Regions from separate parts of the Pseudoalteromonas sp. SG45-5 genome, predicted to be linked through region 1. Evidence: predicted binding sites of a transcription regulator. Region 1 holds the regulator's gene; the other holds the start of a gene.
The links. The regulator sigma-54, encoded in region 1, starts transcription at its own class of promoters, with help from an activator protein. The targets are predictions, from matches to a motif close to GTTGGCACGNNNNTNGNNT.
Positions count from the first base shown of each region.

Region 1 (5,226 bases):
ATGGAGTTATATCAACAATTAGGTTTTACCTTTTTTGAAAAACCTATTTTTACTTTATATAACGAAAAACAGGCTTGGCGCATAAATGCTGATGAAGCAACCCTGTACGAAGGCAAACAATTAGTTTTAGAAGGTAATGTTGTCGCTAAAAATCTAACAGATAAAGCAATGATAGAAAAAATCAATGCCGATAATATTCAAGTAGATATAAAGCTACTGACAATGCGCTCAGAGCAACCTGTAGTTGTAACTGGACCTAATTTAAAGATCACTGGTAAAGGCCTTGAAGCCGATCTTAAAACCGAAGTGATAAAACTTATTAACCATACGCGAACCATATATTATGACCAATAAATTTTCAAAAATACTTATTATCCCAACGTTTTTATTAGCATTTAACAGTAATGCAGCAGAGCAGTCGACTCAACCGGCTGCCAACCAAATCTCAATAAGTGCCGATAAACAAGAAGGTCAATTAAAAGCCAATGTGGGTATTTTCGAGAAAAATGTAGAAATTATTCACGGAAATCGCCGCATTACCGCCGACCGCTTAGAAGTACACAAACGCGAAGAGCTCGGTGATAATAAGCAGCTATTAATTGCCACAGGCAGTCCGGCACATTTTGAAGAAAAACAACCCGACGGCACGACTATGAGCGCCAGTGCTGATGAAGTGCGTTACGATGTATCTAAGCGTTTTTTAACGCTTGTTGGTAATGCGCAAGTATCGCAAGCTGGGCAAAAAATAAATGCAAAAAGTATTACTTACGACATAGAACAGCAATTAATTAGCGCTGAAAAAGATGAAAATTCAACGGATCGCGTTCACACAATTTTAGTGCCTATTGAAGCTAAAAAAAGTAAAACAAGCGATAAAGGCCAACCATGAGCACATTAAAAGCAGAACTATTAGCCAAAAGCTATAAAGGCCGAGAAGTTGTAAAAAACGTCGGCCTTGAAGTTAAAGCTGGCAGTATTGTTGGCTTACTTGGCCCAAACGGCGCTGGTAAAACCACCACGTTTTATATGATTGTGGGCTTAGTACCTAGCGATAAAGGAAAAATATCTATCGACGATAACGATATTACTCTTTTACCTATGCACAGTCGTGCTAGATTAGGCATAGGCTACTTACCACAAGAGTCTTCAATTTTTAGAAAGCTAACTGTTTATCAAAACTTAATGGCAATTTTAGAAACACGTAAAGAACTTAAGAAGCAGCAAAGAGAAGATACGCTAAATAATTTATTAGACGAATTTAATATTCAACATATCCGTGACAGCCAAGGTATGGCGTTATCGGGTGGTGAACGTCGCCGCGTAGAGATAGCCCGTGCATTAGCGGCTAATCCCAAGTTTATATTATTAGATGAACCGTTTGCGGGCGTTGACCCAATCTCTGTACTTGATATAAAAAAAATCATAGAACATCTCAAAAATCGTGGGATTGGTGTGTTAATTACCGATCATAACGTAAGAGAAACCCTTGATGTTTGCGAAAAAGCCTACATTGTTTCTCATGGGGAGCTGATTGCATCAGGTACTCCAGAACACGTATTAAATGACAAAACAGTACGCGATGTTTACTTAGGCGAGCAATTTAGGCTGTAACATTTACGCCATGTCTTTAAGCATCTGCTAGTATTAATTATAACAACATAAAAGGATTGTTAGAGATACATGAGGCAATCACTACAGCTGCGCATGGGCCAGCAACTTACAATGACTCCACAATTGCAACAAGCTATTCGTTTGTTGCAACTCAGTACATTGGATCTCCAGCAAGAAATACAAGAAGCGCTCGACAGCAACCCACTTTTAGAGGTTGAGGAACAAGACTATTCTGAAGACGCTGCAGGTAAAAATGAACAAAAAGCAGACACCGATGATATAACTGTTAGCGCATCTGCCGACGATGCTCCAAGCGAATACGAACAAGACAGCGGCGAAGCACTTGCTAAAGATACGGTAAGTGACGACATGGCGATGGATGTTAGCTGGGACGAGTACATGAGTGCAGCTCCAGCCTCTTCATCAGGTCCAATGCCTGAAGACGAGTCTATATACCAAGGTGCATCAACGGAAACGCTCCACGAGTATTTAATGTGGCAACTTCAACTAACGCCATTTAGCCCTACTGATGAAGCGATTGCGATTGCTATTGTGGAAGCCGTAGATGATTCAGGCATTTTAACACTAAGTTGTGAAGAGATTCTCGAAAGCTTCAACCAAGAAAACGAAGATGATAATGAAGTTGAACTTGATGAAATAGAAGCTGTTTTAAAACGCATTCAATTATTTGATCCGGTCGGTATAGCAGCGCGTAGTTTACAAGAGTGTTTGTGCATTCAACTTAATCAGTTTGATAAAGAAACACCCTATATTAATGAAACAAAAATGATTTTAACCGAGCACATAGACTTATTAGCAGCTCGCGACTATCGTACATTAATGAAAAAAACGAAGCTCAAAGAGGAAGAGCTTAAAGAAGTAATGACACTTATTCATACGCTAAACCCAAAGCCTGCAGATACGATTGTTAGGGAAGAGTCTGAGTATGTAATTCCTGATGTGTCAGTGAAAAAAATTAAAGGCCGCTGGGTTGTTGAACTAAATCCAGATAGCATGCCAAAAATTCGCGTAAACAGCCAATATGCTGCGATGTCTCGCACTGTTAAATCAAGCGGTGATAGCCAGTTTATACGCTCGCATTTACAAGAAGCTAAATGGTTTATTAAAAGCTTAGAAAGCAGAAACGATACATTATTAAAAGTAACTAACTGTATTGTTAAGCAGCAGCAAGGCTTTTTTGAACATGGTCCTGAGGCCATGAAACCTATGGTTTTAAATGATGTTGCTGAAATGGTGGAAATGCACGAATCAACTATTTCGCGTGTAACCACTCAAAAGTATATGCATACACCTCGGGGGATATTTGAGCTTAAATACTTTTTCTCAAGTCATGTAAGTACCGAAAATGGCGGTGAATGCTCATCTACAGCAATACGTGCACTTATCAGAAAATTAATCGCTGCAGAAAACTCAGCAAAACCATTGAGTGATAGCAAAATAGCGGATATATTGGCTGAGCAAGGAATTAAAGTAGCGAGACGTACAATCGCAAAATATCGCGAATCTCTGGCTATTCCACCGTCAAATCAGCGAAAAAGTCTGATTTAAGACGCAAACAAAGAGGGTAATGCTTATGCAACTAAACTTAACTGGTCGTCACGTAGAATTAACTGATTCACTAAGAGACTATATAAATACCAAATTTGCGAAGCTAGAAAGACACTCTGATCATATTAATAATGTTCATGTCATTCTTGATGTAGAAAAACTAAGCCAAAAAGCAGAAGCAACAATACATGTAAGTGGTGCTGAGTTATTTGCCTCAACTGAGCATCAAGACATGTACGCTGCCATCGATTCGCTGATTGATAAGCTCGATCGCCAAGTAATTAAACACAAAGAGAAGCTTGCTCGACACTAATATGATGAAATTAAGCTCACTTATATGCCAGGACTGCAGCAAAGCTGCGGTCCTTTTTAATAGCAAAAAAAGAATTTTAGAGCTTATCAGCGAACTTGCTCACGATAAGCTTCCGTACCTTTCTCAACAAGATATTCTTAGCGCTTTACTAAGTAGAGAAAAGCTAGGCAGTACTGGTATAGGTAGAGGCATAGCGATCCCTCACGGGCGCATGAGCGGTGCACAAGAGCCCTTAGCCTTAGTACTCGTTAGTGAAACACCTATTAGCTTTGATGCAATTGATAATCGTCCCGTTGATATTTTTGTTGCACTCATCGTACCAGATGGTGATAACCAGCAGCACTTAAAGACTCTGGCAACCATTGCTGATAAACTTAACGACAAAGAATTTTGTAAGCAATTGCGCAGTGCAAAAACGGATACCGAACTGTATCAAGTTATTGTTAAGCAATCGTGATTAATATAAAGGGTGATAAATGGAGTTAATTATCATAAGTGGCCGATCGGGTTCTGGAAAGTCGGTTGCTTTACGCGTTGTTGAAGACTTAGGTTATTATTGCGTAGATAACATTCCGTTAAATCTGTTACCTTCTTTGGTACGCAGCGTTTCTGATAACTACGATAAAATCGCAGTGAGCATTGATGTACGAAACCTTCCTAAGGAACAAGAACAGTTTAATGATATTCTTGAATACTTACCCGGTTTTGCAAAGCCTACCTTATTTTATTTAGACAGCGAAGATCAAACACTGATAAAACGTTTCTCTGAAACACGCCGCTTACATCCCCTATCGGTTGACTCACTGCCGCTTGATTTGGCAATCAAAAAAGAAAAAGAATTACTTGATGTGCTAACCACTCGAGCCGATTATATGATTGACACAAGTGACTTAAGTGTCCATCAACTTGCTGAATCTATTCGTGAAAAAATATTAGGAAAAAAAGACAAGCAGCTTATTGTCACGTTTGAATCGTTTGGTTTTAAACACGGCATCCCTAAAGAAGCAGATTATGTATTTGATGCACGCTTCTTGCCAAACCCTCACTGGGAGCCTGAGTTAAAACCGTTAAATGGCTTAGATCAACCTGTTAAAGATTATTTAGCGAGTCATAGCATAGTGCAAAAGTTCACATGGCAAATTCAAACTTTTGTACAAACATGGTTACCCCATTTAGAACGAAATAACCGCAGTTACCTAACGATTGCTATTGGCTGTACTGGTGGGCAACATCGCTCAGTGTATTTAGCACAAACAATTGGTGAAAGCTTTGCGATGACACACCCCAATGTAAAAATTCGCCACCGAGAGCAAGAGAAATAATTCTCACATAAAATAATAACCAGTTCAGCTTAGGTAGGGTAACGTATGCGCTTAGAAGATACCTTTTTAATACAAAACAAATTAGGGCTACATGCTAGAGCTGCAACTGTATTAGCTCAATTGGCCGTAAAGTTTGACGCTTCGATAACCTTGTTCCAAGATGAAAAAGAAGCGGCGGGTGATAGCGTACTCGCATTAATGCTACTTGAAAGCAGCCAAGGTAAAGAAGTTAAGGTAGTATGTGAAGGCCCTGATGCAGAGCAAGCCTTGGGCGCCGTTGGTCAACTAATATCACAGCGATTTAACGAACAAGAATAGTCAGTAATAAATACTTAAAAAGTAAAATTAAATTAGCTAACCTGAACTCTGGTTAAGAGATTTACTAACGTATTGAATCAGGTGATATTTAAA
Region 1 covers NZ_JACJEM010000050.1:27,676-32,901, forward strand. The annotation lists gene lptC (LPS export ABC transporter periplasmic protein LptC) at 1-354, shown strand, start outside; gene lptA (lipopolysaccharide transport periplasmic protein LptA) at 344-889, shown strand; gene lptB (LPS export ABC transporter ATP-binding protein) at 886-1,611, shown strand; gene H5119_RS15555 (RNA polymerase factor sigma-54) at 1,681-3,180, shown strand; gene hpf (ribosome hibernation promoting factor) at 3,206-3,493, shown strand; gene ptsN (PTS IIA-like nitrogen regulatory protein PtsN) at 3,498-3,950, shown strand; gene rapZ (RNase adapter RapZ) at 3,970-4,815, shown strand; gene H5119_RS15575 (HPr family phosphocarrier protein) at 4,861-5,133, shown strand.

Region 2 (5,226 bases), on a different contig from region 1:
TTTAAAGTCCATATTATATAAATGTTTTATAATTATACACTTAAATACATCCTTGTGAACATAGTGGGTACAAGCTTGATGCCGTTTATCCCTAGATTAGTGAATGAAATTAGGGTGATGTTTTTGCTATAAATGTGATGAGAGAATTTCTATCTTAATTGGGCTGGGTAAGCAAAGAGTTGCATTTAAAGTATACAGTAGGGATATATGAAACGTTTATAACATGCGTTTCGAATTAAGCCGTAACTAAACGTTTATTATAATTGCATTTCTGGATAGGCTTGTTTGTTTTCGCCACCCGTTAAGCGCTGCATCAATCGACGTTGGCTTGAGAGTAATTGCCCAGAACGTTCGTTCATCATTTTGCATGTTTTCGTTTTTATTTCTAGTTCTTGCAATAATTTGTTGGTGATTGCATTTACATCACTAGGTAGTTTACTTCTTAATTGAGTTAGTCCTTCCTTACCGCTAGGTAAGCCTAAACTCACTAAAAATGCATCACGCTTAGTATGCGAATCATTGAGACTATCTAAAAGCTTCAGCATTTTAATATTATGTTCTTCAAGCTGTATGTCGCGCTGGCTTAATAATACGTACTGAGACTCAAGAAATACAATTAATGCATCGAGCTTTTTAATGTCGTTTTTTAGGCTAACTATATATTCTTTTAACGTGCTTATGGTCATTATTTATGTAGCTCAACAAGGGCATTAACGGTTGCATCAATATCTATTTGAAATTCACCATTAGCGATTGCGGCTTTAACTTTAGCAACCATTTCCATATCTACATCAGGCTGAGACGATAGGCTTTCAAATGTAGAGTCTATAGATTTACTAAGCGCACTGACTTCACTGGTGTTTTTTTCAGGAGCGTGATTAGGTTTTTGCTCTTGCGTGCTTGGCGTTGCAGAGCGAGAAGTTAACTTCTGGCTTTGTTCAACGTGTAAAGCGGGTGCATTTGTTATATTCATACTGGGTTACTCATCATATTTAAAATTGTTCATACCTGCATAAATATAGGTAGCGACCAATAATACTTTTAACTTAACTTTTTTATTAATAATTTTTAAAAAATAGCTTCTACAACTCTCTTGTCAATTACTTTGCCTTGAACAACTTTGTTTGAAGATAGATTTTTAACATTGATGATTTCACCAAACTGCCCATCTTGTAGTGCAACAGCTTTTACATTAGCTGAAAAACTAGCGGTATTTACTTGTAATAAAATAAACTCGTCTTTATTTACTAAATACATGTTTTCTAAATGGCGGCGCGAAATAATATCATCTTTTTTTATTTCTCGCTTTACCGTCATGCCAACTAATGGTTTTATTTTTGCTTCTGTTGAATGTAAGTGTTTACTTACATCTGTGCTTTTGTAGTGTAAAAGATCAGCGGTAAGTAACTCGCCCCTGCTTAGGTTTCTTTTAGCTGCAACAAGATCAATCCATAAATTTACTTTAGCGCTTGCTCTAAACTTCCATTTTGGTGATTCACATTGGACTGTAAGGCTAATTCGCCCCGCAGGCGGGTCTTCTTTTTTTGAACGGCTAATTAGCATGTTTTCACAATTTAAATTAGTACTCCCTTTTGGAATGAAGAGCTTAATTTTTTGTTGTTGTTTATTTGAGCCGATTGATGCGAGATAAGAATCAATTTCTTTTTGTAGGTAGGTATGTATCTGCTTATCAAAATTAATGTTACTTGCCGCACTTTGTTGCGTACTAAAAAAAACAAGTATAAAAAACACACGGAAAAAAACAAACTTCCCTTGAGGAAGTTTAGCTTCCGCTTTGCATTGGCGGGTGAGGTTGTTTTTTATGTAAGTCATTGATTCCTAGTTTTTTATAAAGTTGGCATAAAGGTTGTAGTAGAAGCTGCAACAGGTAGAAGTATGCGAATGTGTGAGCATACAAGAATCAAAAAGTAGAGGCAACATGGAACTATTTGATAAGGCGTTAGGCGTTCATCCATTTTCAATGCAGCTAAGGCTAGATCGTGCCGAAATAATAGCAAGTAATTTGGCAAATGTAGACACACCGGGATTTAAGTCTCGAGATGTTGATTATCGTCAAATTATGAATGACGTTTCATCAAGTATTTCACAAAATCGAAATGTTGACTTTATGGGTGCTCAGGCAGAACAACTAAAATACCGTGTACCTTATCAACCATCAAGTGACGGTAATACGGTTGAGCTTAATATTGAACAAGCAAAGTTTGCGAATAACAGCATGGACTTTCAAACCAGCATGACTTTTTTAAATATGAAAATAAATGGTTTGTATAAAGTTATTAAAGGAGATGTGTAATGTCTTTTAACTCAATTTACGATGCAAGCGGCAGCGCAATGCGTGCTCAGGTTATTCGTCTTGATACGATTGCTTCTAACTTAGCAAATGCCGATACGGCAGCAGGCTCAGAAGCCGACGCATATAAAGCGCTTAAACCCGTATTTTCGGCTCTATATAAACAAACACAAGATGGTCAATCTATTTCAGCATCAGTAGATATTTTGGGTATTACCGAATCTAACCGAACGGTTGAACAGCGTTATGAGCCAAATAACCCTATTGCGAACGGTGATGGTTATGTTTTTTATTCTAATGTGAACGTGCTTGAAGAAATGGCCGATATGATGTCAGCAAGTCGTAGCTACCAAACGTCTGTTGAGGTAATGGGGCGCGTTAATAGTATGCAGCAAAGTATTCTAAAATTAGGACAATAATAAAATGCAAGTGAATACAACCAATCAAAATGCGCAAGATGCTGTTAATAGCAAAACTAACATTTCAGGTAATAGTTCATCAGCAGAAATGTCGACGATGTTTTTAGAACTTCTTGTTGCTCAAATTAGTAATCAAAATCCATTAGAACCAATGGATGGTACGGCTTATGTAAGCCAGCTCGCTGAGTTTTCAAATGTTGAATCACTACAAGGTATTAGACAAAACACCAGCACAGGGCTCGATTATATGAGCAGTTTAACTGTGCTTGAAGCAACGGGCATGGTTGGTCAGTCTGTTGATGTTAAAGCAAACAGTGTGGCGTTAGAGCAAGACGGTACTGTTGCAGGGTTAGTCAATTTAGATACACCAGCAGATTCGGTTACTGTTCAGTTATACAACCAAAATGGTGAGCTAATAGAAGAGAAAAACCTGCCATATTCTGGCGTGGGTGCACTTCGTTTTGCGTTTGATAACCAAGACGCAGGTGGATACGCTGTTAGGGCTTATGCAACAACATCAGGCATTCCAAAGCAGCTCGATACATGGCTAAGCGGGAATGTTGAGCGAGTATCGGTTGGTAAAACACCAGAAGATATTTTATTACAAGTTGATGGTTTGGGTAATTTTGGTCTCACTGAAATTAATCAACTGGCATAAGTAAAACTAAAAAAGGAATAAACAATATGTCTATGTTCAATATAGGTCTTAGTGGCCTTAAAAGTACACAAACCGGCTTAGAAGTAACAAGTAATAACATCGCAAACTCTGGCACTGCAGGATATAAAAATAATACGGCCGAGTTTGCTGCTGTTTACAACGGTGGTCAGCGTGGTGGTGTTAAAGTTACTAATATTAAAGAAGATTTTGTAACGGGCGGTGAAATTGTTCGTACTGGTAATGCGCTTGATATTGCAATTGATGGACAAGGCTTTTTTGCAATATCAGAAAATGGTCGCACGGCTTATACCCAAGCAGGTCAATTTACGCTAGATAATAATCTGAATATCGTCAATGCGAATGGCTCCACATTGCAAGGGTTTGGCGTATCTGAAGCCGCAGGTGGGGAGACGACAATTGTATCGGGTGTTTTAACCGATTTAAAAATTGAAGCGTCTAATATTCCAGCTCAAGCAAGTACCTCTATTGATTTTAACGGTAATTTAAGTTCAGCAAGTGATATAATTTCATACCCTGTTGCACCGGCTCTTTTCGATCCTAAAGATGGTAGCCAGTATAACTTTTCTCAATCAACCGAAGTGTTTGACTCATTAGGCAATAGCCATGTGATGACCCAGTACTTTAATCACACGGGTAGTAATGAATGGCAAGCCATGTTCTTTTTAGATGGAAAGCCTTTAACTCAAGCGCAATTAGCTGCAACGGGTGCAACAACAGGAACTCAATCGGTTGATGATGGAACAGGTACAGCTACTACAGTGGCCGCTGGTACTTTAACTATAAAATTTGATACAAACGGTCAAATGATCCCTTATTCGACAACACCGGATGTAAGAGCTGTCAACTTATCTGTTGGTGTTGCGGGCGCTACTGCAACTACAAATGCTGAAATAAGTACTGGTGCTGCCGCTTTAGCCATAAACCTTAAATTTGATGGTACAACTCAATTTGGCTCTAGCTTTAGTGTTAATGAAAATGACGCAGATGGTTATACATCCGGTGCATTTTCTGGTGTTACTGTGGGCGATGACGGTAAAGTATTTGCAACGTTTACTAACGGTGAATCTAAATTACAAGGGCAAGTTGTTTTAGCCTCATTTGCAAACGTAGATGGGTTAGAGCAAGGCAGTAATACTGTGTGGTATCAAACTGAAGAGTCGGGCAGTGCACTTTACGGTGAGCCAGATAGCGGTTCTCTAGGTAAATTACTTTCGGGTTCATTTATGGGATCGAATGTTGATATTAGTGAGCAATTAGTTGGCTTAATGTCGTTTCAGCAAAATTATCAGGCAAATGCTAAAACAATTAGCAGCGCTGATGAAATGATGCAAATTTTGTTTAGTAACACTTAAGGAAGCTGATTGTGGAAAAATTAATTTATACCGCAGTTTCTGGTGCTGAACTAAATAATACAGCCTTACGTGTTGCCGCTAATAATTTGGCTAACGTCAGTACGGCTGGGTTTAAAGCTGATATAGAACAAGCTCAATCTATGATGGTTCAAGGTGGTGGATTTAGAACCCGTTACCTTGCTCAATTGACTCCTGTTACCACTGATTTATCGGCTGGTCCTGTGATGGATACGGGGCGTAATTTAGATATTGCTTTAAGTGAAGGTGGTTACCTTGAAGTAATGGATGATAATGGGAACCCAGCCTATACCCGAGCTGGTAACTTACTTGTTGATGCCGACGGTTTTGTAACTGTCAATGGTCGTCGTTTGCAAGGTGATGGGGGCGATGTACAGCTACCTGAGTTTGGCGAAATTGAGATTGGCTCTGACGGTATAATTAACCTTACGCCAATTGGCGGTGGGG
Region 2 covers NZ_JACJEM010000023.1:11,286-16,511, reverse strand. The annotation lists gene flgN (flagellar export chaperone FlgN) at 258-686, opposite strand; gene flgM (flagellar biosynthesis anti-sigma factor FlgM) at 686-973, opposite strand; gene flgA (flagellar basal body P-ring formation chaperone FlgA) at 1,069-1,833, opposite strand; gene flgB (flagellar basal body rod protein FlgB) at 1,940-2,314, shown strand; gene flgC (flagellar basal body rod protein FlgC) at 2,314-2,730, shown strand; gene H5119_RS09295 (flagellar hook assembly protein FlgD) at 2,735-3,388, shown strand; gene H5119_RS09290 (flagellar hook protein FlgE) at 3,415-4,761, shown strand; gene H5119_RS09285 (flagellar basal body rod protein FlgF) at 4,773-5,226, shown strand, end outside.
Region 2: a site for sigma-54 is predicted at 1,855-1,873, ahead of flgB (flagellar basal body rod protein FlgB). Genes of this name have one in related genera too.